DNA from 2 places in the Aquirhabdus parva genome. Region 1 is predicted to be linked to the other one. Evidence: predicted binding sites of a transcription regulator. Region 1 holds the regulator's gene; the other holds the start of a gene.
What was found. The regulator PhoB, encoded in region 1, activates phosphate uptake and scavenging genes when phosphate is short. The targets are predictions, from matches to a motif close to TGTCATNAANCTGTCATAA.
Positions count from the first base shown of each region.

Region 2: the regulator PhoB is predicted to act here: its motif matches at 4,867-4,885, upstream of HYN46_RS05710 (NAD(+) kinase).

Region 1 covers NZ_CP031222.1:2,598,799-2,613,855, reverse strand. The annotation lists gene HYN46_RS11730 (alpha/beta fold hydrolase) at 1-120, shown strand, start outside; gene ahr (NADPH-dependent aldehyde reductase Ahr) at 241-1,254, shown strand; gene phoR (phosphate regulon sensor histidine kinase PhoR) at 1,335-2,642, opposite strand; gene phoB (phosphate regulon transcriptional regulator PhoB) at 2,704-3,414, opposite strand; gene HYN46_RS11705 (SCP-2 sterol transfer family protein) at 3,864-4,355, shown strand; gene bioB (biotin synthase BioB) at 4,405-5,394, shown strand; gene HYN46_RS11695 (aminotransferase class I/II-fold pyridoxal phosphate-dependent enzyme) at 5,510-6,649, shown strand; gene HYN46_RS11690 (GMC family oxidoreductase) at 6,799-8,433, opposite strand; gene HYN46_RS11685 (DUF4334 domain-containing protein) at 8,607-9,134, opposite strand; gene HYN46_RS11680 (ParA family protein) at 9,246-9,881, opposite strand; gene HYN46_RS11675 (type III PLP-dependent enzyme) at 10,054-11,223, opposite strand; gene can (carbonate dehydratase) at 11,519-12,163, opposite strand; gene HYN46_RS11665 (hypothetical protein) at 12,259-12,696, opposite strand; gene def (peptide deformylase) at 12,809-13,324, opposite strand; gene HYN46_RS11655 (LysM peptidoglycan-binding domain-containing protein) at 13,628-14,863, shown strand; gene dprA (DNA-processing protein DprA) at 15,044-15,057, shown strand, end outside.
Region 2 covers NZ_CP031222.1:1,277,920-1,292,976, reverse strand. The annotation lists gene HYN46_RS05745 (energy transducer TonB family protein) at 100-594, shown strand; tRNA gene HYN46_RS05740 (tRNA-His) at 712-787, opposite strand; tRNA gene HYN46_RS05735 (tRNA-Arg) at 887-963, opposite strand; tRNA gene HYN46_RS05730 (tRNA-Pro) at 1,056-1,132, opposite strand; gene nadA (quinolinate synthase NadA) at 1,309-2,376, opposite strand; gene sohB (protease SohB) at 2,437-3,411, opposite strand; gene HYN46_RS05715 (YeaC family protein) at 3,615-3,902, opposite strand; gene HYN46_RS05710 (NAD(+) kinase) at 3,892-4,836, opposite strand; gene HYN46_RS05705 (Bax inhibitor-1/YccA family protein) at 5,137-5,874, shown strand; gene HYN46_RS05700 (ATP phosphoribosyltransferase regulatory subunit) at 6,125-7,324, shown strand; gene HYN46_RS05695 (adenylosuccinate synthase) at 7,406-8,722, shown strand; gene HYN46_RS05690 (aminodeoxychorismate/anthranilate synthase component II) at 9,076-9,669, shown strand; gene trpD (anthranilate phosphoribosyltransferase) at 9,659-10,723, shown strand; gene trpC (indole-3-glycerol phosphate synthase TrpC) at 10,780-11,580, shown strand; gene HYN46_RS05675 (Smr/MutS family protein) at 11,622-12,317, shown strand; gene folE (GTP cyclohydrolase I FolE) at 12,482-13,165, shown strand; gene secA (preprotein translocase subunit SecA) at 13,243-15,057, opposite strand, start outside.

The DNA of each region.
Region 1 (15,057 bases):
GTTGGGCATTTGCCCATGGTCGAAGTGCCGCAAATGACAGCGCGTGCGTTATTGGGTTTTTGGCGGCAATTGTCCAAAAAGCATATAGCCAAAGATCATCACTGTTTATCCCCTGCTTAATGTATGCCGCTTGGCGAGATGAGGGGTGAAGGGCTGATTCTGGTTGTCACAAGAGTCCTCTTTATCTTTTATTGATTTGAGGCTAAAACAAACACTTCAAATTGGATGAGTGGAACTGTGATGACGACGATTCGTGCTTATGCCGCACTTGCGGCTAATCAACCTTTACAAGCTTTTCAATATGAAGCAGGTGCGCTTAAAGCACATGAAGTTGAAGTTAAAGTTGAATACTGTGGAATCTGTCACTCTGATATTTCTGTGATTGATAACGAATGGGGCAATAGTATTTACCCCGTTGTCGGTGGTCATGAAATTATCGGAAAGATTACGGCATTGGGTGCTGAAGCCCGCGGACTCGAAATCGGGCAAACAGTGGGTATTGGTTGGACCGCCGACAGTTGTCAATATTGCGATCCGTGTATCCACGGTAAACAAAATCTCTGCGCAACATCGACTGCAACGATCATTGGTCATCATGGCGGCTTTGCCGAGAAAGTCCGTGCCAGTTGGCAATGGGCGATTCCGCTACCTGACAATGTTGATCCGGCCAAAATGGGTCCGATGCTCTGTGGTGGTATCACGGTATTCGCACCACTGCTGCAACACAACACCTTGCCGATTCATAAAGTGGGTGTGGTGGGCATTGGCGGTTTAGGTCATATGGCGATTAAACTGTTTAAGGCTTGGGGCTGTGAAGTTACTGCCTTTAGTTCGAATCCAGAAAAGGTCGATGAAGTCAAAGCAATGGGCGCGCATCAGGTGGTATCCAGCCGCAGCAAAGCTGAACTTGCCAAAATCAAAGGCACGCTCGATCTCATCGTAAGTACGGTGAATGTACCGCTGGAGTGGAATTCTTATCTCTCAGCCCTTGCACCAGAAGGCACGCTGCATGTGGTTGGTGCTGTACTAGAACCGATCCCTGTTCCTGCTTTTAGCTTGATTGGCGGTGCGAAGAGTGTGTCAGGTTCACCCACGGGTTCTCCTTGGGCGCTGCGCACCATGCTTGATTTTGCTGCCCGCCATGGGATAGCGCCACAAGTCGAAGAGTTCCCAATGTCACAGATCAATGAAGCCATTGAGCATGTGAAAAGTGGCAAAGCGCGCTATCGCGTGGTGTTAAAAGCAGACTTTTGATGTTGATTTGAAGATTAGATATTTAAAAAGCCAGAGCATATGACTCTGGTTTTTTTTATGAGGGGGGGAGGGTTACGTGATTATTCAACCAGTCGCTCTTTAGGGAAGCGGCATAGAAATGTTGAACCTTGCTCACGCTTAGAGGAGATCTCCAAGCGTCCCTCATGTTGCAGCATGACGTGTTTCACGATAGCGAGTCCGAGTCCTGTACCACCGGTATCTCGGCTGCGGTCACTATCAACACGGTAAAACCGTTCTGTCAAACGATTGATATGATGTGACTCAATGCCGATGCCGTTGTCCGTCACGCTAAAGCAGCAGTCATCGCCATCATCAAACCAACGTACTCTGATGATGCCGCCTTTGGGGGTGTACTTAATTGCATTGGTAATGAGATTGGTAAACGCACTGGTCAGCTCTTGCTCAGCACCGAGGATACTGCGGAAGCTTTCGATCTCCAGATTCAACTCGTGCTTAAATTCAGCATTATAGGCTTGGGCATCATCAAAGATTTTATTCAATAAATACGGCATATCAATGACTTTGCGTTCAGTCTGCGCACTGCTATTTTCTAAGCGCGATAGCAGCAGCAAGTCTTTGACAATGTTAGTCATGCGCGTGGTTTGTTGGCGCATTTGTTCAAAGCCACGCCGCCAGCGTGGGTTAAGGTCATCCTGATCCATATAGGTTTCAAGATAGCCGGACAGTACGGTTAACGGCGTGCGTAACTCGTGCGAAACATTGTCTACAAAGTCTTTGCGCATCAATTCTAGGTTGTGTAAGCGGGTAACATCGTAAGCGACCAGCAAGCGATCATTTTGTCCAAAGCGAGTGAGCTTACATTGGAAGTAACGCTCTTCATTGATCCAAGATTTAAGCTTAATCTCTTGGCTATAGTTACCTTGTTGGTAGTAACTGACAAATTCTGGAGCCCGGCAGAAATTCAGGATGTTGCGACCTTGATCGCCAGACTTTAGGCCCAGTATTTTTTCTGCAGCAGGATTCCACCACTCAATTAGCGAGCTAGCATCAATCAGGACCACGGCTTCTTCAAGCGCCGCAACAGAGGTTTGTGCACGGCTGATGACACCCAGCAGATTTTTGCGTGAGCGATGTTCACTGATTTGGATTCGGGTGATGTTGTACAGTAGGGCAGACCAGACACCACCCAGTTCAGGCGGCTCTTGATCGGGCGTGTGCTGCATCCAGCGATAGAGTCGATACAGTGAGTACCACTGTAAAAGTAAAAACAGAAACAAAGCCAGCAAGACCGCCAGCCAAGGCATACCAACGACCCAGCCGATGCAAAAAAAGATTAGCACCAGCCCAATTAAACGTAATAAATCTTGATAGACAAAGTCTAATAAAGAGGTCGTTGAATTACTCATGCGGGCAGTTTAGCCGATTTCAGCGCGGCGCTGTGAATCATTATGATCTGCCCTTATGGGTTTATGTTGCTGGTTGCAAGTCAATGCGTGTGGAGAAGCGATAGCCTGTACCACGCACCGTTTGGATAAACCGATCAAAGCCATGAGGCTCTAATACTTTGCGTAAACGGCGAATATGCACATCAATGGTGCGATCTTCTACATAGACATTACCGCCCCAGACTTGATCGAGCATCTGAGTGCGGGTATATGCACGTTCTGGGTGCGTCATAAAGAAAGCCAACAGGCGATATTCAGTCGGTCCCATTTCAACGGTATGCGTTCCAACACTGATGCGCTGGCTCACTGGATCCAACGTTAAGCCGTCTGCGTTGATGGCACGGTCTGCATTAAGTGCGCTGGCACGACGCAAAACCGCTTTGATGCGAGAAACCAGTTCACGGGTTGAGAAGGGCTTGGTCATATAGTCATCGGCGCCTGCGTCAAGGCCTTGCACTTTATTGTCTTCTTCTCCGCGAGCGGTCAGCATAATGACGGGTATTTCTGATAGGGACTCATCTTTCTTTAAGCGGCGGCAAAGTTCAATCCCGCTCATACTGCCTGGCATCATCCAGTCGAGCAGGATAAGGGCTGGCCGCTGATCGACGATAATGGCATGTGCGGTACGGGCATCTTCGGCTTGCACGCAGTCAAAGCCTGCGAGATCAAGCGCTGTGTGAATCATTTCACGAATGGGAGCTTCGTCATCAACAATTAAAATACGGTCTGTCATGGTTTCTGTGATCCATTTGCTGGTAACACACTGCCCAGTGCAATGCGTGATAACCAGATCGTGACAATCGTTTTGGATGTTTTTAGGTTTAACGACAGTTAAACAATATCCAAAAGCAACGTCAAACTAATAATGACAGTAATATTACAACGAATATTGTTACGGTTTGATTACGGCAAGATTCTTGCTTATCGTCTTTCATCTCGTAATTCACCTAGCTTATCGACAAAAGCCGACTGTTTTTGGTCTTTATGCCAGTGACAGCACAAACAACTGGTGCTAAAGTGAATGCCGTTTGTGTTTTCGACAGGTTGCATTGCATCAATGCATCGTGTTTATGATGAGTCTCATTGAGACTGTATTTTATATTTTTAAACATCGGCATCTCAATTTTTTGATCAAGCACTATGTGTATATGCCAATTTATATCCTCCATGCGAGCTTCTACTATGACTCTTCCTGTCGTTCAACTACCATTGCTCAATCTATCTACACATCCGTTTGATTTGTTGTTAGCGGGTTTAGGGCTACGCATGATTCAATTGGCGTATACCAGTCCAGAATTTAAAACGATTTTAGAAAATCGTTCGTTCACCATTCAGATTGAATCGCAAGACGGCATCGCCCGTAATTTTACCGTGCTGAATAATCAGGTCACTATGGCCAGCGGCCTTGCACCAAAACCAGATTTCACTTTGCGTTTTAAGGATGGTGAAACAGCGATACAGATTCTCAAGCAAGGCAATCCAGCAGCATTTATGACCGGCATGCAAGATGGCTCGGTACAAATGGAAGGCGACTTTAGTTTGCTGATGTGGTTTAACCAAGCTTCAAAAATGATTGTGCCAAAGATTCCGAAACCGATCTTAGCCAAAGTCAAGCCAGCGCTCAAACATGCGCGTAAGTTGCAGTCACGTTTTACACGTGCACGCTCTGCATAAAACGGTTAGATTCAGGTTAGATTGTTTTTCAGCAATAGGATAGGTTGAAATGATGCTACGTAATGATTGGACACGCGATGAGATCGCGGCACTCTTTGATTTACCCTTCAATGATTTGATGTTTCAGGCGCAAACAGTCCATCGCCAGCATTTTGATGCCAATGCGATTCAGGTCAGCACCCTGCTTTCCATCAAGACTGGTAACTGCCCCGAAGATTGCGATTATTGCTCACAATCCGCTCATCACCAAACCGCACTCGTTCCTGAAAAGAAAATCGCGATTGAAAAAGTTTTAGAAGCGGCCAAAGCAGCACGTGATACTGGTGCTTCACGTTTCTGCATGGGCGCAGCATGGCGTAATCCGCATGAGCGTGATATGCCTTATGTACTGGAACTGGTCAAAGAAGTCAAAGCTATGGGTCTTGAGACCTGTATGACTTTGGGTATGTTGTCCTCCAATCAAGCAGAGCGTTTGGCTGAAGCAGGACTGGATTATTACAACCATAATCTGGATACTTCTCGTGAGCACTATGCACATATCATCCGTACCCGTACATTTGATGACCGCTTGGATACCTTGTCCCATGTGCGTGCCTCAGGCATGAAAGTGTGTAGTGGCGGTATTGTTGGACTCGGCGAGTCACGTCAAGATCGCGTGGGTCTACTGCATGAGCTGTCCACCTTACCTTTGCATCCTGAATCTGTGCCGCTGAATCTACTGGTTGCAGTTGAGGGAACTCCGCTAGGTGATACCCCACAACTACCCGTGATTGAATGGATTAAAACCATCGCTGTTGCACGTATCTTGATGCCCAAGAGCTATGTCCGTTTGTCTGCAGGTCGTGAAGGGCTGACCGACTCCGAGCAAGCCTTGGCATTCTTGGCTGGCGCGAACTCCCTGTTCTATGGTGAGAAGCTCTTAACCACACCAAATGCCGATTCATCTCGCGATGACCGTTTATTTGAGACACTCGGTTTACACCGTGAAGCACCACGTGTTGATGTAAAACTCACAGCGCTTGATGCGATGAGTGCGTAATTGCAATCTTGATGTATAAAAAATCCCCCTGCATCACAGGGGGATTTTTGTTTTTCAACGCTCAAAATCACATATTGATTGTTGAGCCAGTATTCATCAGCCTGTAGAACTTGATATGACGCTCAATGCTTTTAATCTCTCTGAACAACTGGCTAGTCTACAAGCGCAGTCCCTCAAGCGTACTCCGCGTGCACTCTCCCATGGAGTCACGCCGTGTATCTGGCGAGGTGGCAAAGAGTTTCTGAATTTTTCTAGCAATGATTATCTCGGAATCGCTGATCATTATGCACTGCGTGATGCCGTGGTGGAGACGCTTAACCAACATGGCATAGGCGCTGGCGCTGCGCATTTGATCACGGGTCATACTGAACTCCATGAGCAATTGGAGCTTCGATTGGCCTTGATGAGTGGCTATCCGCGTGCGTTGCTGTTTTCTACCGGTTATATGGCAAATATGGGTGTGCTGGATGCACTCTTAACGCCTAAAAGCACGGTCTATCAGGATAAGCTCAATCATGCTTCACTAATTGATGGTGCCCGCTTAGTGGGTGCTGTACATCGTCGTTATCCGCATCAAGACTTAGTCGTACTTGAGCATTGGCTCGCAAGCGATACTTCACCATTAAAGCTTATTGCGACCGATCAAGTGTTCAGCATGGATGGCACAGAAGCTCAGCTTGAGCCGCTTCGACATCTTGCGGATCAATATCAAGCGGCGCTGATGATTGATGATGCACATGGTTTTGCGGTACGTGCTACACCGCTGCCAAAAGTCGATGTTTATATGGCAACACTGGGCAAAGCGGTTGGCACCTTTGGTGCATTTGTGGCGGGTTCTGACGAACTCATTGAATTCTTGCAGAGCCGAGCTCGGACATTCTGTTTTACCACAGCAACGCCGCCATTGCTTGCGGCAGCGACTTTGGCTGCACTGGACGTGATTGAAAGTGAAAGTTGGCGCCGCACAAAACTGGCGGCGCATATTGTGCGGCTACGTACTGCGCTCATCGAGCAAGGTTGGCTGTTGACAGATAGTCAGACGGCGATCCAACCAATCATCATTGGTGCCGCCGATCGGGCGTTGGCGATTTCGAAGTGGCTGGAGGAGCAAGGGGTATTGGCAGTTGCCATCCGTCCACCGACAGTACCAGTCGGCACCAGTCGGCTACGCATTACCCTCTCTGCTGCGCATCTGGATGAGGATGTTGAACGATTGATTGAGTGTTTACAGCAGGCAAGAATTGTTTTTCCTTAAAGGAATGTGAGCGATGATTCTGGATTTCAATGCCATTGAGATTTTTGTCAGGCAGAGATTGGCAAATATGAATGTGATTAGAGTTAAGGTATAGCTATGCTATTAAAGAAAAAAAGCCTTCTCGAAAGAAGGCTTTTTCCTTATTGCTTTTAAAGCCCTGCGCGAATCATATCGACCGCTTTTTCGGCAATCATGATGGTTGGGGCGTTGGTATTGCCGTTCACCACAGCAGGCATAATCGATGCATCAATTACGCGTAATCCTGCTACGCCATAGACTTTGAGAGTAGGGCTTACGACGGCCATCTCATCGGTACCCATTTTACAACTGCCCACAGGATGGTAGACCGTATCGACCCGTGCACGCAGTACAGCACGAATGTCATCATCGGTTTTTACATCGGCCGTAAAGAGATCTTTGGTGATGGTGTCTTTAAACGCATTGGCGTCCATCAGCTTCTTGGTCATCTTAAAGCCATCAACCATATCTTCGACATCAGCAGGATCACCCAAGAAGTTAGGATCAATCAGTAGTGGATCATCCATTGTCGGACCACTCAGTTTCACCGTACCCCGGCTACGCGGATTGAGCAGACACACATGGCAAGAAATACCATGACCGAGGTGCATGGTACGGGCATGGTTATCGACGAGCGCAATGACAAAGTGAAGCTGAACATTAGGAATGTCGAGACTCGGTTTGGTCTTCAGGAAGCCGCCGCATTCTGCGAAGTTACTGGAGATCATGCCCGTATGGTTTTTACGGTACTGCTGAATCTGACCCAGTACCCGGAAAGAACCGCCAACAGAAAGTCCGAAGCTATCTTGAGTATTGTTGGATTTGTAGCCGAACACAAAGTCAGGGTGGTCATGTAGATTTTTGCCCACGCCCGGCAAGTGGTGAATCACGGGGATCCCCTGTGCTTCAAGTTCAGCCCGATCGCCAATTCCTGAAACCATCAGCAGTTGTGGAGATTGAAATGCTCCAGCTGATACGATGACTTCTCGGGTTGCTCGGATCGTTTTCTTTACGCCATTTTGCTTAAATTCGACACCGACCGCACGACCATTTTCAAAAATAATGCGTTGTGCGAGTGCATTGATCTCTACGTGCAGATTGGGGCGTTTATCCATGTGTGGAAATAAATAGCCTTTGGCAGCACTACAGCGCTCACCATTGATCTGCGTGACTTGGTAAATGCCTAAACCTTCTTGCTCAGCACCATTGAAATCATCATTGAGTGGATAGCCGACTTCACGGGCTGCTGCGAGGTAGGTTTGTTGTAAGGGATTGTCAGTTCTGAGTTCACTGACATTCAGTGGTCCGCCTTGACCATGAAATTCATTGTGGATGCGTTCGTTATTTTCCGCTTTTTTAAAATAGGGAAGGACTTCATCATAGGACCAGCCTGTATTTCCCAGAGCCGCCCACTGATCATAATCTTTGCGGTTACCGCGGATATAAGCCATCGCGTTGGTTGCAGAAGAGCCACCCAAGCATTTACCTCGCGGCTGATAGCCTTTGCGCCCATTCAAACCGGCTTGCGGTACGGTTTCGAGCGCCCAGTTATTCATTTTGGTCGGCATGATGACTACTGCGCCGACTGGTGTATTGACCATCCAGCTATTACCGCCGCCACCTGCTTCAAGAAGACATAGTGATAAACTCGGATCTTCGGTCAACCGTCCTGCCAGTACACTGCCTGCAGAACCACCCCCAATGACAATGTAGTCGTATTCAGCATCACGTGATGCTGCAGTAGTTGTGTTATTCGTGTTGTTCATATCACTCTATCCATAGAGGGTTCAGTACCCTTGATTATATTGAAAAGCCACGTCAAAAAGAGCGTTTGTGGTGCTTTTTGTTGGCTTATTTGCGAGTTTCATCATCAACCTGAGTATGTGTGAAATCTTGTCCTTGAATCATACCGATCCGTTATTTAAAAAGGCGAAGTTTTTCAATCTCTTTTTAATACAAAAAAGAAAGGTTGTGTCATACCAATCAGATCCATCATACCCAAGAGTGTATTGTCATCGACCTTACGAAAGACGTCGTGAATAGGGTGTCCGTTATAGATCATGGTGGCAGAGACTTTGCCACGAAATTCGGTCATACGCAGGTGGGCTTTTGGCTTTTGTGTTTTTAAGAGCGGCATCAGCGCCGAGAAGAAGCGCCCGGCCAGAGCCGATTTAGGAGCAGGGAAGTTTGAGGTGAGGAGCCATAACGGAATACGCTCAGGATTGATGCATATAATTTGGTCATTACCGTTTTTAAACAGCATGGGGTCGACTTGGTCATTGTCGTGAAATTCCTTGCCATACCAGCCATAGGCTTCTAGTAAACCATCCATACGATGCTGAGTTGGGAAACCAGAACCATACCAGCGGCCCAGCATAAAATCCAGATCAACGGGATCTAGTGAGTCATAGAGTGCTAGTGCTTGCTCCGTTGTCGTTCCTGCTTGCAAAGATTCAAAGGTATTCATCGAAAGACTCTATGGTGTTGCACAGGGGTAAGGATCCATACAACAAAATAGAGATAAAGACCCCACTGATCTATGGCAAGAAGAGACATTGAGATCGGGAAAATCAGTCACTCAGGCATAAGAGTGACTGATGGTTGCAAGAACTGGATGCCATTGCGCTTGCATTGTCTGATAGAGTTTTTGTTGATGATCAAAAATGGTTAGCCCTTGGCCCGCAAGCTGTGGATAGGCGCTACGCTCGGTGATCCATGCGATGGGATCTTGGCCCAGTAACTTAAAGAATTCTTGTAGTTGTTTGTTAGTTGCAGATTGCGCTCGAACACGATTGGCCAATAGGTGAATTTGGACTTTTCCTTTACGCACGCGTTTGATGTCGTCGATATTCTTTAAAAAACGCTGAGTACTGTCAATATCAAAGAATGATGGCTGGATTGGCGTAATGATCGCATGACTTTCTGCGATTAACTGCTCAGCATGGTCGCCATTCAATGCACCGGGCGCATCAATGATGAGCCAATCTGTACGCTTGGGCACTTCACCGATCGTTTTTTCATTACGCCAGTCTAGGCTAATAATCGGATGAGCACTTTCAGGTCGGCGTTTCAGCCATTGAAGTGAGGATTTTTGTGGATCGGCATCTGCTAGTGCGACTTTCTCTCCACGTGCAGCCAGCGCAGAGGCCAGCGTGATTGCGGTCATGGTCTTACCACAGCCGCCTTTTTGGTTTGCGATTAAAATTGTCTTCATCTATGCATCCATTCAAGTGCTTTGAGAGCATGGCAAAGACTGAGCATAACAAAGTTTGGCTTAAGCGTAATGGCTGTTTTGTCAATTTATACGCAGGGTTTTTGTATAAAAAAATCAGACAACCGTTTAAACGCGTTGTCTGATCTTTGGGCAAACTACTTTTAGTAGAGGATTAGTCTAAGTAGTAGGTTGCAAGAGGCGGGAAGCCATTAAATTCAACAGATGAGTACGAGTTGGTGTAGGCACCTGTGGTCAACCAGTAGATTTTGTCACCGACAGCCAGATTCAATGGCAATTGGTAGTCGACGTTTTCATACATGATGTCGGTTGAGTCACAGGTTGGGCCTGCGAGCACAACGCCGCCTTCTTTCTCTTTGTCTTCCATTTTTGGCGTGTAGATTGGGTATTTAATTGATTCACCCAGTGTTTCGATCAAGCCTTGGAAGAGACCAACATCGAGGTAAACCCAACGCTTCAAGTCAGTACGTGATTTGCGAGAGATCAACACCACCTCAGAAACGAGTACGCCTGACTCACCCACGAGTGAACGACCTGGTTCAAGAATGATTTCTGGCACTTCATCGCCATGGTCATCATGCAGATAACGCGCAATCTCTTCAGCATAAGTCTGAATCGGGTTAACTTCAGAAATATAGTTGGCTGGGAAACCACCGCCCATGTTGATCATTTTCAGGGTGACGTTTTCTTCGTACTTCATCCAGTCAAACATGTATTTAACTTTAGACAGTGCAGCATCCCAAACCGCGATGTCTTTTTGCTGACTGCCGACATGGAATGAAATACCGTAAGGAATCAGGCCGAGCAGTTTGGCTTGAACCAACAGGTCGAGCGCCATGTCTGGGTGACAGCCGAATTTACGGGAAAGTGGCCATTCCGCAGTTTCGCCGCCTTCAACCAGAATCCGTACGAATACTTTAGAGCCCGGTGCATTGTCCGCGATGCTTTGCAAATCGTTTTTTGAGTCGGTGACGAACAAGCGCACGCCTTTTTCATAGGCATACTTTACATGCGCTGCTTTCTTAATGGTGTTGCCATAAGAAATGCGATCAGGGGTCACGCCGCACTCAAGGACGCGGTTCAATTCAAAAATTGAGGCGATATCAAAACTTGAACCGAGCTCATTCAGCAATTTAACAACGGGCGCACCTGGGTTTGCCTTCAATGCGTAGTGAACTTTTGCATTCGGGAAACAGGTTGTGAGCTCTTTGTACTTTTGACGAATGATTTCCAAGTCGACCACCAGAAAAGGCGTTTCTTTACCTTGGGAAAACTCTTGAATTTTGGTCCACTCGGCGGGGGAGCAATAGTTATTCAGGTTCATGGTGGATCAACTCAATAAAATGAAAAAATAGTCCTGAGGATGGCTCAGAAACACCTTTTTGCTGCTCGTTTGCTATGGTGTAAATAGCACCGTTTTGCAGGTCTTGCTAAGTCCGCCAAAGATATAGTTATAGACGATGAGATTCAAGCATAACTGCATGTCAATTTGCTAAAAAATCGACAATCTAAAACATTAATTGACGAACAGCGCACAAATCCCGTTGATCGGGGTTCGTGCTACTATTTTTAGGTCAGTTTAATGTAGGAATGTGACAGGTGTTGTTACTTCGGTCACATTAGTCGGGTGCAGCCAGGCGACGGGCTTCTAAGTTGGCCGCTTCGAGCTGTTCAGGATGAGTCAACGTCAGTTTGAGATCCTGCAGCAAGCCATTTTCTAAGCTATACACCCAGCCATGAACTTCAAGCTTTTGTCCACGGGCCCATGCATCTTCAACAATCGTAGTTTGCCCGACACTCAAGACTTGTTCACGGACGTTGAGTTCGCAAAGTCGAGATACACGCTCAGATTCAGGCAATGCAGCCAGCACTTCTGCGTATTTGCGTGCAGTGTCTTGAATATGTTGCAGCCAATTATCGATGAGACCCAGACGGGTATTGGCGAGTGCAGCCTGAATACCACCGCAGCCATAATGTCCCACGATGATAATGTGCTCCACCTTCAAAACATCCACTGCAAATTGTAAGACGGATAGGCAGTTGAAGTCGGTACAAATCACCTGATTTGCAACATTGCGATGAACAAACATTTCACCGGGTGCCAGTCCCACGAGTTCAGTGGCAGGGACGCGGCTATCGGAGCAGCCAATCCACAAATATTTTGGGGTTTGCTGATTGACCAGACGACTAAAGAATTCGGGATCACGGGAGACAGTTTCTTTTGCCCAAGCTCGGTTACTGTCAAATAAGTTATCTAAAGGCATGACAACTAAAACTCAATAAATGAAAAGGCTGAATTAAATGAATCTGATGGATGACGACCGTCTCTATAATACGAGATTTTAGTCATTAATGACCATTAAGATTGTGAGCCATTGGGCGATGTTACATCGCTAATTTCCACACGGGGTTCATATTGCTTGAGATCATCGGCATGCAGCGCTGCAAAGAGACGTATCAATTTGCGTTCACTATACATGGCTGTGTAGATTTGAAAGATAAACCCAGCCAATAATGCAATAAATGCCCAAAACAAGAGCCCACCTAAAGCTGCAAGTTGTGCCATCTCGTTACTAGGCATCTTGCCTACTTGTACTTGATTCGCCAATAAGGAAGGATCGAGGTACAAAGGTTTTTGCTGATACAGCCAATAACAAGCCACTGCTAGAAATACCCAAAACAACCAACCCACCATGTTCCAAACTTTAATCTGACGCATCCGCAGACGGATATAGGCTTCTCTTTGGCGTGCAAGTTTCTCTTTGGGGTCTGTCATTACAGCATCGCGTTCCATCATCGATCTTCCTTATAAACGGATAGGCTATTGTTTTTAAGCGTATATGTTGATCATACACGACTCTAAATGACAACGTAACCGTTCTATCGGATGGATTACCGGCAAGGCCAGATTACCGCACACGCACTTTTTCACGTTCACGTTTGACCAGTTTGTCTTTGATACGTTGGCGCTTAAGCGGAGACAGGTAATCTACAAACAGTTTACCGCTTAAATGATCCATTTCATGTTGGATACATACGGCAAGTAGACCATCCGCATCAATCTTTACAGCTTTACCGTCAAGGTCGAGGGCTTCAATGCGGATACGGGCAGGGCGGTTTACACTATCCGTATATTCCGGTACTGATAAACAACCTTCTTCATAAGGGACCAGTTCTTCAGTCAGCGGTGTGATTTTTGCGTTGATGAAAACCATTGGTTGATCTTTGGTCTCAGAGACGTCAATGACGATCAGCTCAATGTGTTGATTCACCTGAGTCGCAGCCAAACCCACTCCCGGTGCAGCGTACATCGTCTCCAGCATGTCTGCTGCAAGTGTACGGATCTGATCCGTGACCTCAAGAATGGGCTTCGCTTTGGTCCTGAGTCTTGGGTCAGGAAAATGTAAAATCGGGAGTAGTGCCATGATGAATTGTGTTCCTCTTGCGGTGATAACGGCAAGTTAATGTGCTATCTATAATATTGCGATATTTTAGCGCTTTCCTGCGCGGGATGAAATGTACATTTTGGTGAAAACTTCGCAGAGTTTACGCGAAGGTTTGATTATGTGACGTGTCTCTCAGATGAAACGAAAAAATTCTGTGCTGATCTGCAATTAACCGTCTATGCACACTAGACTTAAGATGTATAAACGCTTATTGTAAATACTGACAGGGGACTGACAGGCAGTATAGCCTGAACGTGCGATCTATTTTATAGGGAAATGATAATGAGCGTGTTTACATCTGCATGTGCGCAGGATTCTATACAAGGTTTATCTACACAAGCTGCACCTCTTGCTGGACCAGCATCACATCACACACAAGCACTGATATCACGTTCGACTTTTATGACCAAAAGCCGACTGACAAAAATCGTCTTGGCAGTGACCTTAGGTCTTGGCATGCCAATGCTGGCTTCTGCTAAAAACAATCCAGCACCAAGCGTACGTGCGGATGCACCGGACACCTATATTGTCAAAAAAGGCGATACCCTCTGGGATATTTCTGGCAAGTATCTAAAAGATGCGTGGCGCTGGAAAGAAATCTGGGCGGTCAATCCTCAAGTGAAAAATCCACATTGGATCTATCCCGGTGATCGTTTGATTCTGTGCGTGATCAAAGGACATAAAGTAGTTGGCGTGGACATGGGTGATGGCTGTGTGGGCGTAGAGCGCCGTATGAATGGTTCACCTGAAGATAATCTGAATACTGTGAAGTTACAACCAAAGATTCATATTGATCCTTTAAATGTTGCGGTACCCGCAGTTCCCTTAAGCGCGATCAAAAGCTGGTTAATCAATGCCGATGTGGTCAGTGCCAGCACATTGAAAAAAGCACCTTATGTCTTGGCAACCAAAGACCGCCATGTGATTGCAGGCAAAGGGGATACGGTGTATGTTCGTGGTGGCAACTTGGTTGTGGGTGACAGCTATGGTATCTACCGTGCAGGCGAAGCCTATGTGGATCCAGAGACCAAAGAAATATTGGGTTACGAAGCCCGCTTAATTGCACGTGGCACCGCTACAGCGTTAAACAGTGATGTCTCAACTATTGAGCTTACGGATAGCGTTCAGCAAGAAGTCCGTGCGGATGACAAAGTTTTACCTGAAGCTGTAAGTAATGAGCCTGGCGTTTTCTATCCGACCAATTCAGAGAATATTGCACCTGGACGCTTGATCCGCGTATTGGATGGTATCGATACGGCAGCAGTGAACAGCACCATTGCACTGAATCGCGGTGAGCGTGAGGGCGTAGCAGTAGGCCAAGTGTTTGCAATCTACCGTCGCGGTGCATTGGTCCAAGATTCGCACGATGGTCAGCTCGTCCGTTTACCGAGTGAGCGTGCCGGTCTGGCGATGGTTTTCCGCACTTTTGCTAAGTTGAGCTATGCAATTGTGCTCGAATCGAATGGCACAATTAAGACTGGCGATGAGCTGCGTCCACCTGTATCGACAGGGGACTAAGTGAGTCACAAGACTGATTAGAAACTTGAGCGTTGTAGACTTCTGCCTCGGCAAAGTTTACAACAACTGCACTTTACGGAAAACAAACTTATTTCTACGCACAACCTCTCAAATTTTCAGACGGAAATCCATTTCTCACATACATCCCAAAGCTGGCTCTATGAGCTGGCTTTGTGGTATGTGGTTAATCATTC
Region 2 (15,057 bases), 1.3 Mb from region 1:
ATAAAAACACAGAGACTCCTTATTCCATCATATTCAACTCATTCTCCCCACATGAAATGAGTTAACACTATCCAAAACTGCTCTTTTATTATTGGAAATATGATGTCGCCCTATAAAATCTTAAGCCTTTGTTTAACACTCACCCTATTACAACATGCCCACGCTACAGATGAAGCTGTAGCACCCACTATCAAAACTCGTCCTATCTATGTCGCACCAGCAATCACTGAAGACAACTCCCCTCTCGGTTTTACGGAAAGCCTTGAACTTTTAAGATTTGAAGAGCCCATTTATTCAAATTCACTGTTAACGGCTGGGGAAACAAAGAATACAACGCTAAAAATTTTGGTGAACAATCGCGGAGAAGTCACCGAGGCTGAAATCGCAAAATCCTCCGGTGTTGAGGAACTGGACAATGCGGCCAAAAAAGCCATCGTAAAAACAACTTTTCTGCCTTATATCAATAAAAACACGGGACAACCCATCCATGTTTACACGAATTTTGTGTATAGCTTTAAGCAACATCAAGTCACTGATACAAAGTCAGATGACCAACCTAAACAAAAACGTGGTGGTGGGCGTAATAAATCTTAAAAGAAATGCCCCATGATTTTTAGATTATTTTTACTCAACACAAAAATCAGGCACAACAAAAAAACCTAGGATCTACGATCACTAGGTTTTTAATTTAAATCAATTACTACGAATATATGGGGTGGCTAATGGGACTCGAACCCACGACAACCGAGATCACAACCCGGGGCTCTACCAACTGAGCTATAGCCACCATAGAAGCCAACCAATCACCATTTGTATCACATACAAATCTAGGCTTAGGTGGAGCACAGCGGAGAAAACTAAACTACATCAAAGTTTGGATAAGGCATGGTGCGCCTGGCAGGATTCGAACCTGCGGCCATCCGCTTAGAAGGCGGATGCTCTATCCAACTGAGCTACAGGCGCATAATCGCAAACAGGTCAGTTAAAACGAATTTCTTAAACACACTGTTAAACGACAACTGCCTACTTACATCTCACTCTATTGCTTTACTATTTGGTCGGAATGCAAGGATTCGAACCTTGGACCCCCTGGTCCCAAACCAGGTGCGCTACCAGACTGCGCCACACTCCGAATAAACAGCTTAACAACTACTTCTTACATCATCTTCGACTTGCGTCGTGATGGGGTGCATTCTAGAGAGTTCAGCCCATCACGTCAACCACGAGGCGGATGATTTTACAGCAGTTGCACTGTATTTTTCAATATTTGTCTTAATAAGTTCATTTTTTATACTAAATATCAAAAAATCAGCGTGTTAACGTCTTAGCAAAGTCTAACATTCGATCGAGAGGCACTTTTGCACGCAGCGCCAACGCCGGATCGACATGAATTTCTTGATCACCATTTCGCAGTACTGCCAAAATATTGTCCAAGCTATTCATGGCCATCCAAGGGCAGTGCGCACAAGAGCGGCATGTTGCACCTTCGCCAGCCGTGGGTGCCTCAATAAGAATCTTATCTGGCGCTGCTTGTTGCATCTTGTAGAAGATGCCCCGATCTGTAGCCACGATCATACGTTTCTGAGGAAGCGTTTGCGCAGCCTTAATCAACTGACTGGTACTACCCACAGCATCAGCCAAAGCAATCACCGATTCAGGTGACTCTGGATGAACTAGAATAGCTGCATCAGGATAAAGCGCCTTCATCTGCTCAAGCCCACGTGCACGGAACTCCTCATGAACGATACAGGAGCCATCCCAAAGTAGCATATCTGCTCCAGTCTTCTTCTGAATATAGCGTCCAAGATGTTGATCAGGTGCCCAGATAATTTTTTCACCCAAACTATCTAGGTGCTCAACGATGTCCACAGCAACACTGGATGTCACCACCCAATCCGCCCTCGCCTTCACAGCAGCAGACGTATTGGCATATACCACAACCGTATGATCGGGGTGCTGATCACAAAATGCAGTAAACTCATCGACGGGGCAGCCAAGGTCTAGCGAGCACGTGGCCTCCAGTGTCGGCATCAAAACTGTTTTTTCAGGGCTGAGAATCTTTGAGGTCTCCCCCATAAACTTCACCCCTGCAACCAACAATGTCGATGCGGCATGATCTCGACCAAAGCGTGCCATCTCCAGTGAGTCAGATACACAGCCACCCGTTGCCTCAGCCAAAGCCTGAATATCAGGATCGGTATAATAATGAGCGACAATCACTGCATCACGTTTTTTCAGTTCTTCAGCAATTTCTTCAAAACGACGTGCGCGTTCAATATCCGTCAACTTCAGTTCAGCATTGTGATCGAAGTGGTTTAAACGATCGAGATGCTCTTTGACAACGGTCTTGGCATGATTGTCAATCAGTGTGGACATATAAAAAGACTCTAGCTATTTGATTAATCGTGGCTGGAAAATTAAGCATGAAAACAATGCTTAAAGTGTCGGATCACGAAACTCAGGTAAACGACGACTCAGTTGTGCAAGGCCTGCTTGCATTTTTTGCTCAAGGGTTGGAATAATTTGTAATGCAACTTGCCCCGCCATTTGTGCAGCCTGCAAGCCAAATTTTTCTGCCAAAGTCATTTTGCGACGTGACTGAATCACATAGACATCACGAGTTGGCAGCAAGGACAGCAAATAAGCATCACTGGTCTGCAACTGATCAACCAATTTTAGATTCAGCGCATCTTCACCATACCAATGCTCGCCTGTCGCAATGATTGAGACATCCAACTTAGGACGATACTTTTCAACAAAATGCTTAAAGAGTTGGTGCGTTTGCTCAAGCTCTTCTTCAAACTTCTCTTTACCTTCCTCAGAGTTTTCGCCAAACATGGTAACTGTACGTTTGTATTTACCTGCGGTGTAAACATCAAAGTCAATTTTCAAAGATTGCAGCAATTTATGAAAATTTGGCATCTGTGCAACAACACCGATAGAACCAACCACGGCAAACGGTGCTGCAATAATTTCTTGAGCAATACAAGCCATCATATAACCGCCACTTGCGGCGACTTTATCTACACAAATAGTCAAATGAAAACCTGCCTCACGCAGACGAGCAAGCTGCGCAGCAGCTAAACCATAACCATGTACAAGACCACCAGGGCTTTCTAAGCGCAAAACGATTTGATCACGGCCAGCACGCGCCATGGACAAAATCACAGTGATTTCTTCACGGAGGTGTTCTACAGCACTGGCTTGAATATCACCTTTAAAGTCGAGCACATAAACACGCTGACCGTCTTTAGTTCTAAGCTTTTTACTCTTTTCTTGGTTCTTAGCCAAAAGTTTTTGTTCAGCTTTCGGAAATGCAGCGCCAGCAAGAAAACGCTGATGCGACTCTAGTCTTTCATTTAAATGGGTAATCCGCATTTCTGACTGAAATTTTGGCGTGTGGAATAACATAATCTTGATATCCTGTAATCAATCTCTAATGATCAAACTGACGAGTCGAATGCATCTGAGCATTTTTCCACTATTGACTCCATGGGCGATGCACATTGCACAGTGCCACGGATTAATGATTGAGATTGTGAGCAATAAGTTCAAGTGAGCAATCCATGAGAATTACACGAAGCTACATAAGTAGATCAGCACGTGTAAATCACTTAGATCAAACGCAGCGGTCTTTCTTCATCATGAGGGGCATGGTTATGGTCGGTATCACACGCCTCGCCTTCTTTTTTGCCTTTATCAATATAGCCTGTGCGCTGATTCTCAGGTAAATGTTTCATTTCCCAAATCAATACGGCTTGCATCGATGTTGCACGTTGCTCAGGCGTTAGGCGATCACCGTTTGGCCACTTACCAATCTCAACCGCAGTGCGCAAGCGATCTACGATCTCCGGAGTTAGGGCGGCTAAAGTTGCTTCAGGATCTAACACATCAGTGCTCATCATCATTTTCCTTATAGTGGCTCCAGCCCAGCTTGGTACGGCAGGCTGCATAAAAATCATACCCAGGCGGATGAATCAAACACAACTTAAAGGGGTGCTTGCGAATATGCAGCAAATCTCCTTCCTCTAAAGTCACGCTGGTTTGTCCATCAGCACTCACCATCGGGTGTACACGGGTGTCTTTAATTTTGATCTTAATTTCGCTTTCGCTACCGATCACGATCGGACGGCTAGACAGTGTATGCGGGTGCATGGGTGCAATCACAATCCCATGCATGGATGGATGCATAATCGGTCCACCTGCAGAAAGTGAATACGCAGTTGAACCGGTAGGAGACGCAATAATCAAACCATCACTATGCTGGCGATAAACAAAATGGCCATCAATATTTAGCTCAAAGTCGATCATATGGACTGACTTACCCGCGTGTAATACGACGTCATTTAATGCCACGCCTTCATGAGTCACTCGCCCACCGGAACGAATCTCCATATGCAGTAAAAAGCGCTTATCAAGGGAGTACTCGCCTTTTAGCACTTGATCCAGTTTAAACAGGACTTCATCAGGCGAAACATCAGTTAAGAAACCCAGTCGCCCACGATTTACACCAAGCACAGGGGTTTGATGACGTGCTAATACACGTGCTGCGTGAAGCAAAGAGCCATCACCACCGACAACAATCACCAAGTCACACACTTCGCCCAACAGTGGCCGAGAAATGACCTGCACAGAAGTCAGATCCGCTAACTCTGCAGTCGCCTCATCAAAAATAGGATTCAATCCCTGCTTATTGATATGGTCGTGAATTAAACGCAACGTATCGACAACCGAAGACTTACCGGGTCGTCCAATCAATCCAATATTTCGAAAATGGGTAGTTTTCGATGCGACTGTTTTCACCGCAGCATTTTTGGCTGGTTTTGACACCCTCATTCGCTCCATTGCGTACTTCTGTGTAAATCATAGCATTAAACATTCATAAGGACAGCGGACTAACGCAGAATCCAGCGATATGCCGCATATTTAATGCACACTAAAGGGCGTTATTATTGTCATGGAATTAAGTCATTTTAATAAATGTGCCATCTTCTTCCGCAATAAGCCGTTACTATTTTGCTCCAAAACTTAGATTGTACATCACACAATTAACACGTCTAATAGCAGGGTAAATCATAATTTCATTCAACATAAGACTTCTTATATAAAGAAGTTTATCACCATGCAGGGGGCTTTATGCAAAGTGACAATCCAATGCTACGCAGAGCAGAGTTTATTCCGACCAGCCAACCGATGTCTGTGGCTGGCGCGGTTAATAAATCTATTATTTTGACCCTTGTTGCGGCTTTTGTCGCTATTGCTCTATATGCCTATTCAATTTCCTTGATGCAGCAAGGTGTAGCTAGCCCAGCAGGTCTGGCCGCTATCGTGGGTGGCATCGGTGGCTTTGTGCTTGTGCTCATTATGACCTTTAAAGCACATCTAAGCTCAACACTTGCACTGCCCTATGCAGTTATGGAAGGTTTGTTTTTAGGTGGCGTTTCAGCCATGTACGAACTACGCTACCCAGGTGTTCCTGCATCAGCATTACTGGCCACTTTTGTGACCACACTGAGCCTATTCGGGCTTTATCGTGCGGGCATAATCCGTGCAACTGAAAAGTTCAAATCTGTTGTGATCTCCGCCACGATTGCTCTGGCTTTAGTTTTTGTCGTGCAGATGGTCATGAGCCTTGCATTCAAATCATCAATTCCTGGTTTATTTGAACAAACTGGCGTCGTCGCAATCGGCTTTGCTGCATTTGTCGCGATTATTGCGTCGTTAAATCTGATCTTGGATTTTGATCTCATTGAGCGTAGTGCCGAACTGGGCGCACCGAAATATATGGAATGGTTCTGTGCGACCGCACTGCTTGCAACACTGGTGTGGATGTACATTTCTTTCTTACGTTTACTCAGTATTTTACGCAACTAAATCGCATGTTTGCGTATGAGTAGCTTGCTGCAAATAAAGCCTCTGATCAAATCAGGGGCTTTTTTATGGGGGAAATTGCTGCATCCCCCACATCTATCGTGTTAGAATATGCCGACATCGGGACGTCTCCCGATTTTTTTACGCCTGATTGATTGTAAATTCAATCTCTTGATTTCTAATGTATTATCAATTGAATTGCTATTCATTATTGATACTACGTTGTTTGCTTTATTTTGCATGGGACAAATTCATGCCAGTTGCGGAAACTTGGTTGTTGCCTGATGGTGTAGCAGATATTTTACCTACCCAAGCACACACGATAGAGTCATTGCGTCGTCGCTTATTAGATACCTTTGCGGTACGCGGCTATGCGCTGGTGTACACGCCATTTATCGAATATGTCGAATCTCTACTGACGACAAACAATGTCGGTGGTGGTAATAACCATGATCTAGACTTGGTGACATTTAAGCTGATTGATCAACTGACGGGCCGTTTGATGGGGGTCCGCGCCGATATCACTCCCCAAGTCGCCCGCATTGACGCCCATGTGCATCCCATTGAAGGCGTTGCGCGCTATTGCTATGCCGCCACAGTACTACATACTCGCCCTCAAGAACTCTCAGCCTCACGCACCCCCTTACAACTTGGTGCCGAGCTTTTTGGCTATGCAGGACTCGCAGCCGATCTTGAGATGATTGATCTCATGCTCACCATCCTGGCTGATGCTGGACTCACTCAAAATCTTCACTTGGATTTGGGTCATGTTGCCGTATTCCGCGCCTTGGCTGCCATTGCTGGCTTCAGCGCAGAACAAGAACAAGTTTTATCAAACATCTATCAGCGCAAATCGATTCCAGAGTTGAAAGAGTTCTGCCAGAACATTGCTCATGGCAACGACTTCCTTGTACTCGGACGTTTAGGGCATGATTTATCTGCGCTTGCGGCTCAACTTTCCCCTGAAGCACGTCAGAACGTAGATGTTCAAAATGCTTTAGATCAACTGGCGACAACATTAGCGCATGTACAGACCCATTGGCCTCAAGTTGATGTCAGCGTCGATGCGACTGAACTTCGCAGCTATCACTATCATACGGGTCTCGTGTTTGCGGTTTATGCGCCGAACCTTGCGGTGCCGCTAGCCAAAGGTGGGCGTTATGATGGCGTAGGTCAGGCATTTGGACGTGCACGTCCTGCAACCGGTTTTAGTTGTGACCTCTACATGCTGACGGGTTATCTGACCCAAGAAGAACAAATTGTGGTTGCAGCCCCTGCAGGACGTGAAGCCAGTTTACAGACTGCAATCGCACAAGCACGGAGTGCAGGACATGTCGTTGTTCAGGCACTGAGTTTCGGTAAGACCACAAATGCACTCGAAATCGATCATCGAGCAACACATACTTTGGTTCAAGTCGATAAAGTCTGGCAAATCGTTAAGCTAGAAAGCTAAACCCTATCAAGCATATTGAATGCAGTTGTTATTAGTCGTTTTATGTACTATCAGTAAGAATCATCAATGGGAATCAGTGGTATGAGTAAGAATGTTGTCGTACTAGGCTCGCAATGGGGCGATGAAGGCAAAGGCAAGATCGTGGATTTGCTCACTGATCAAGCTGCCGCAGTAGTTCGTTTTCAGGGCGGTCATAATGCGGGTCATACCCTCGTTGTAGGCGGTGAAAAAACTGTCCTGCATCTGATCCCATCAGGCATTTTGCGTGAGAATGTGCTGTGTTTGATCGGTAATGGCGTGGTCCTTGCACCTGATGCATTGATCAAAGAAATGAAAACACTGGAAGATAAAGGGGTTCCTGTTCGTGAACGCCTGCGTGTCTCTCCTAACTGCCCATTGATCCTGCCTTACCATATCGCACTGGATCAAGCGCGTGAGATTCGCCGTGGTGCCTCAAAAATCGGCACTACGGGTCGTGGAATTGGACCTGCTTATGAAGACAAAATTGCACGTCGTGGTTTACGCTTGGCTGACCTGATTCGCGATACTGATTTTGCTGATCGTTTACGTGAAATCATGGAATACCATAATTTCCGCCTGACCCAATACTACGGTGTTGAAGCCGTGAGCTATGAGAAAACCCTAGAACAAGCACGCGAATGGGCAAAAGTCATTCGCCCTCTCGTTTGTGATGTCACCGAAACCTTGCATGACTATCGCCGCGAAGGTAAGTCACTGATGTTTGAAGGTGCTCAAGGCACATTGCTCGATATCGATCATGGTACCTACCCTTATGTCACCAGCAGCAACACGACTGCAGGTGGCGTTAGCACGGGTACTGGCTTCGGTCCATTGTACCTCGACTATGTCCTCGGGATTACCAAAGCCTACACCACACGCGTTGGCGCCGGCCCCTTCCCAACCGAACTCCATTACGATGCAAGCACCGATATTGGCAGTGCGATCGGTAAGCATCTGGGTACCGTAGGTCATGAATTTGGTGCTACTACTGGTCGTCAGCGTCGCTGCGGTTGGTTTGACACAGTCGCACTGCGTCGTGCAGTTGAGCTAAACTCAATCAGCGGGATCTGCTTAACCAAGCTGGATGTTTTGGATGGTTTGGATACCATCGAAGTTTGTGTACGTTACGAGCAAGGTAATAATGGCGGTTGTATCGGCTCTTCAGACGCGATTGCATTTGAAAACGTCACCCCAATCTATGAAACCATGCCAGGTTGGTCGGAATCGACCATCGGTGCAACAACTTTAGAACAACTCCCAGCTAATGCACGAGCTTATATTAAGCGCATTGAAGAGCTGGTTGGCTGCCCTGTTGATATTATTTCTACAGGTCCAGACCGTGAACAAACGATTGTATTGCGTCATCCCTTTGAATAAGGTCAACGTCTTTTAACTGTCATCGCACTTGTGCTATAGATACTCTAAAGCAAGCCTATGACGCGTTCAAAGAACGACCATCATCTTGATGGTCGTTTTTTATTTGATGGGCTTTTTGATCGACGTTTTGCTGAGCATGAAGACGTAAATGAATATCGCAATTCATTTTTAGTCATCAAGCTTGGACACGCAATACATCGCGATGATGATACAATGTCTTAATGAGTCAAAAGCTTGCATAATTTGCGCAGACTTTGAAACAAATGGCTATTTTTTCCCTGTGGGTACCATTGCGGGTACACCTCAAGACCCACGTGATTAAATATCATTAAATACAGAAGGTTATTTAACAAATGCTTTTAATGATCGATAATTATGACAGCTTCACTTACAACATCGTGCAGTACTTTGGCGAGTTGGGTCAAGACGTCAAAGTCGTGCGTAATGATGAGCTGACGATTGCAGATATCGAAGCGATGAAACCGCAATATCTGGTGATATCACCCGGTCCATGCTCTCCAAACGAAGCGGGTATATCCCTTGAAGCGATTCACCATTTTGCAGGCAAAATTCCACTGCTGGGTGTTTGCCTAGGCCATCAGGCTATAGGCCAAGCCTTTGGCGGCGATGTGATTCGTGCGCGTGAGGTGATGCATGGACGGATTTCAGCGATCCACCATGCTGATAAAGGTGTCTTTAAAGGGTTAAAAACACCCTTCGATGCTACACGCTATCACTCACTGGTCGTCGATAAAAATACCCTGCCCGACTGTTTAGAAGTGACGGCATGGACATCACTTGATGGTAAGCTCGATGAAATTATGGGCTTGCGTCATAAAACACTGCCGATTGAAGGGGTACAGTTTCACCCTGAGTCAATCTTAAGTGAGCATGGTCATGATTTACTAAAAAGTTTTCTGGAAGAATGGAAAGATTATGCAGCCTGATTCTAAGCTGATTCGTGCCGCCTTAGATCCACTGCTACAAGGCCAATCCCTGTCTATGGAAAGCATGCAAGAAGTCATGCTCGACATTATGCAGGGTGCAGCAAATGATGCTCAGATTGCCGCATTTCTAGTTGCGCTACGAATCAAAGGCGAGTCCGCCTCCGAGCTTGAAGGCTCGGTACGTGCGATGCGCGCCCTCATGAAACGCGTCCCACTCTCCAAGCTTGAACGAACAATCGACATTGTCGGAACTGGTGGCACTAGTCACGGCGCAAATTTAGTCAATGTCTCAACTGCCGCTGCTGTTGTGGCCTCTGCTGCAGGTGCACGCGTCGCGAAACACGGTAATCGCTCGGCATCCAGTAAATCAGGCAGTGCCGACTTATTAGAAGCGGCAGGCGTCAGCCTAGAGCTGGATAGCCCACAAATTGCACGTTGTATCGATACGCTGGGGCTGGGCTTTATGTTCGCCCCCCAGCATCATCCAGCGATGAAACATGCCATTGGCGTACGCCGTGCTTTAGGCATACGGACCATTTTTAATCTACTTGGCCCAATGACGAACCCAACTGGACTGACTCATCACCTCATTGGTGCCTATGCCCTTGAGTGGTGTCGCCCAATGGCCGAAGTTTTGTCGCAGCTTGGCAGTGAGCATGCATTGGTTGTTCACAGTCATGATGGGCTTGATGAACTATCCATCGCCGCGCCGAATCAAGTTGTGGCACTCAAAGATGGCGTCATTACCGAATATCAGCTTCGTGCTGAGGATGTCGGCTTAAAAACGCAGTCGATTGAACTTCTTGAGATCGTCGATGCCAAAGATTCATTGCGCCTGATTAAGGATGCCTTTGGTAAACAGACGACTGAAGCCAGCCAAGTCGCCATACAGATGATTTCATTTAACGCTGGTGCAGCACTCTTTATCGCGGGCGTCACTCATAGCATTAAACAAGGTGTAGAGCTCGCTCAAGATGTGATTTACAGCGGTCAAGCCTTAGAAAAGCTCACCATGTTGGCTGAGTTCACACACTCCTTAAAGCAATCCGCTTAATAATGCATCAGCATTATTAAGTCTGCAAAAACCTATATAGATATACGAGCATCACCATGAGCAACGCCCCTACTATTCTTGATAAAATCGTTGCGCGTAAACGCGTTGAACTGGTTGAACGCCGCAAGAAAATATCGCAGCATGACTTGGAACAAAAGATTTTAACGATTGACCCAGTACGCGGTTTTGCCAAGAGCATGCAACATCACCGCCCAGCCGTGATCGCTGAAATCAAGAAAGCATCACCATCAAAAGGCATTATTCGCGCTGATTTTCGTCCCGCCCAAATCGCTGTGCAATATGAACAAGCGGGTGCAGCCTGTCTATCCGTGCTCACCGATGTTGACTTTTTCCAAGGCAATGACTTGTATGTTAAAGAAGTGAAAGCCGTATCTAAGCTGCCTGTAATTCGCAAAGACTTCATGATTGATCCTTATCAAATCATCGAAAGTCGTGCATTAGGTGCTGATTGTGTACTCCTGATCGCTGCGTGTTTATCTGATAGCCAAATGCGTGAGCTCTATGATACCGCAGTAGGCTTAAATCTAGATGTACTGGTTGAAGTCCATGATCATGCTGAGCTGGATCGTGCGATGGAAATTCCAACCAATCTGATTGGTGTCAATAACCGCAATCTCAAAACCTTTGAAGTGAGCTTAAATACCACCTTAAGCTTGAGCAAATATATTCCTTCCGATCGCACTCTCGTCACCGAAAGTGGTATCAGCACACCGAACGATGTCATGCTCATGCAATCTCAAGGGATTCATGCTTTCCTCGTTGGCGAAAGTATGATGCGTGAAGCACATGCAGGTCATGCATTGACGAATCTTTTTGGCAAGCCTGCGCTGATTTAAACAGCACAATAGGCTCATTGGAATCTGTTTTAATCTCCCTTATGTCTAAACCCTCAATCCCAAATCCTTCCGCTTTTGCCAGCCTGAACGTCTTGAAATCGGACTTAAAGAAGCAAGCAGAGCTTGAGAAAGCAAAAGCGGAGAAGCGGCTAGCTGATGAACAAGCGGCTAAACTTGCCGCACAAGATGCCGATGCCGCGGCTCTTTTTCAAAAAGCCACACAAGGGATTCAACCCATCCCTCAAGAACAAACTGTACCTCACATATCTAAGCCGATCAAAAAAGCACTGAATCCAACGCTTTTAGCACGTAGAGCAGCTGCGATTGGTACCGATGGCGCAAGTATTGACGGTATTTCGGATACCAAAGCGTTGCTCAACCCCATTGCCAGTGAAGCCATTCTGTCTTTTCGTGAAAAGACTTTACAACATCGTGTATTCGACCAATTAAAGTCGGGGAATTTGCGTTGGGTTCATGCCGTTGATTTACATGGGTGTACTACAGAGCAAGCTAGGGCAGCCGTTTTAGAAATTATTCGGATGGCTCAAGCTGATCCAGAAGCATTGTCACCCAATGTGATCAAAATCATTCATGGCAAAGGCATTGAAGCCACCTTAAAAACCTATGTAAACAGCTGGTTGCGCCAGCATCCAGAAGTGATGGGCTTTGTCAGCGCCCCTGTTGCACAAGGTGGTACGGGAGCCGTACTGGTTCTGCTGAAACGTGGGGAACGATGACATGACGATAAATAACTTATCATTCTGAGCCGTTGGCTTTATGATATGCACATTGTTGGTATCCATATCACTTTTTTGAAGTGATCGTCATTGAAAGTTGATTAGATGCAACAAAGATATTCTTTTTTAAGCGCATCACAGCGCAATGTTGGAAGTTTGGTGTTATGACATTACCTTTAAGACAGCCATCAGTTCACCTGTATGCTGGCAATCAAACTGCTGAAGAGCTTTTGGCTGAACAAGAGCTTGCAGAGCAACAAGGTGCTGAAAGCACGCAAGAGTCTACCCTCCTTGCGCTACAGCAATCTTACGCGACTTTGATTAGTGGTGTAGGTGAAGATCTAACACGTCCAGGTCTTGTGGATACCCCAATCCGTGCTGCAAAAGCACTGTCTTTCCTGACTAAAGGCTATGCGCAAACCTTAGAAGACGTCACCAACGGCGCGATCTTCCCTTCCAACAATCATGAAATGGTGATGGTTAAAGGCATTGAGTTCTTCTCAATGTGTGAACATCATTTATTACCGTTTATGGGTCATACGCACGTTGCTTATTTGCCTGAAGGTAAAGTACTGGGTCTATCCAAAATGGCACGTATCGTCGATATGTATGCACGCCGGTTACAGATTCAAGAGAACCTCACCCAAGAGATCGCTCAAGCTGTGATGGATGCAACAGGCGCACGCGGTGTGGCAGTGGTCATGGATGCACAGCATATGTGTATGATGATGCGCGGTGTCCAAAAGCAGGATTCTAGTACACGCAGTGTCGCCATGATCGGCCAGTTTACGACGGATAATCAGGCGCGGAATGAGTTTTTGAGGGCGTTGCCAGCGTCGAGATTCTAATTTGAAGTTTTAAATGGATATAAAAAAAACGAACCCTCTAGGTTCGTTTTTTTATTCACACGCTCAATGCACAGCGATTAAACCAGTGCACCATGACATTGCTTATATTTCTTCCCGGATCCACAAGGGCATGGCGAGTTACGACCAATGTTCTGCCCTGCATAAGGATTGACTTCGGTAAAGGTGCCATTCAAACGCATATCCGCTTGATTCAATGCTGCAAGCTCAGGGTCTTGGGACACTTCGCCTGTTAAACCATCTACCCCAGAATGTTGGAACTGGAGATGCATTGCCTCAGCGTCACGTTGCTGCTGTGCTTCCATCTCGGCAATTTCTTCAGCACTTGGGACATGCATACGCGATAAATCTTGAATCACTTCAGACTTGATTGCTGCCAGCATGTTTTGGAACAAAGTAAATGCTTCGCGCTTATATTCCTGCTCTGGATTTTTCTGAGCATAACCACGCAGATGGATCCCTTGGCGCAAATAGTCCATTGCAGCCAGATGCTCTTTCCAATGACGATCCAGTGATTGCAACATGAAATGACGTTCCAACATATTCGCCGTTTCATCGCCCATCTGAACACGACGCGCTTCGTAGTGTGCAACCGATGCATCAACGATTTTCTGACGCAATGCATCTTCATCTAAACGGCGATCTTCTTTTAACCATTGTTGCACGGGCAAGCTCAGGCCGAATTCAACCGACAATGAGTTCTCAAGACCCGGAATATTCCATTGATCATCAATACTTTGTGGTGGAATAAAGTTATCGATTAGACCATTGATCACGTCATGATGCATATTCAAGATGCCTTCATGAATCGTTGGCTCATAGAGCACATCATCACGTTGGCCATAAATAATCTTACGTTGCTCATTCGCTACGTCATCATATTTGAGCAGATTTTTACGAATATCAAAGTTACGTGCTTCAACTTTACGCTGCGCATTCTCAATCGAGCGACTCACCATTTTATGCTCAATGGCTTCGTCATCTTTGAGACCCATCGCGCGCATCATGTTGGTCACACGATCACCCGCAAAAATACGCATCAGGTCATCTTCAAGTGACAAATAGAAGCGCGATACACCAGGATCACCTTGACGACCAGAACGACCACGGAGCTGATTGTCGATACGGCGTGACTCATGACGCTCAGAACCAATGATATGTAAACCGCCCGCATCAATCACTTGCTTATGCTTCACTTCCCATTCAGCACGAAGGCGCTGGGCATCTGCTTCAGTCGCGTCAGGAATCGCTTCAAGTTCTACTTTCCAGTTACCACCGAGCAAAATGTCAGTACCACGACCCGCCATATTGGTTGCAATCGTAATGGCTGAGGGACTACCCGCCTGCGCGATGATATATGCTTCACGCTCATGCTGTTTCGCGTTCAACACTTCATGACGAATACCACTTTGCGTCAGCATATTGGATAAAAATTCACTGGCTTCAATCGTGGCCGTACCCACCAATACAGGTGCACCAGTCAATTGGATACGCTTGATCTCTTCAATAATGGCTTTGTATTTCCCGACTTTCGAAAGGAAAATCAGGTCATTCTGGTCAATACGAACCATTGGACGATGCGTAGGTATCACCACCACGTCTAAAGCATAAATCTGGGCAAATTCGGCTGCTTCTGTATCTGCGGTACCCGTCATACCACCGAGTTTATGATAGAGACGGAAGTAGTTCTGGAAAGTTGTTGTCGCGAGAGTTTGGTTTTCATTTTGAATATTCAAACCTTCCTTCGCTTCAGCAGCTTGATGCAGACCTTCAGACCAACGGCGACCCGGCATAGTACGACCAGTATGCTCATCGACGATCACAATCTCCCCTTCACTGACGATATAGTGCACATCACGCTGAAACAGATTGTG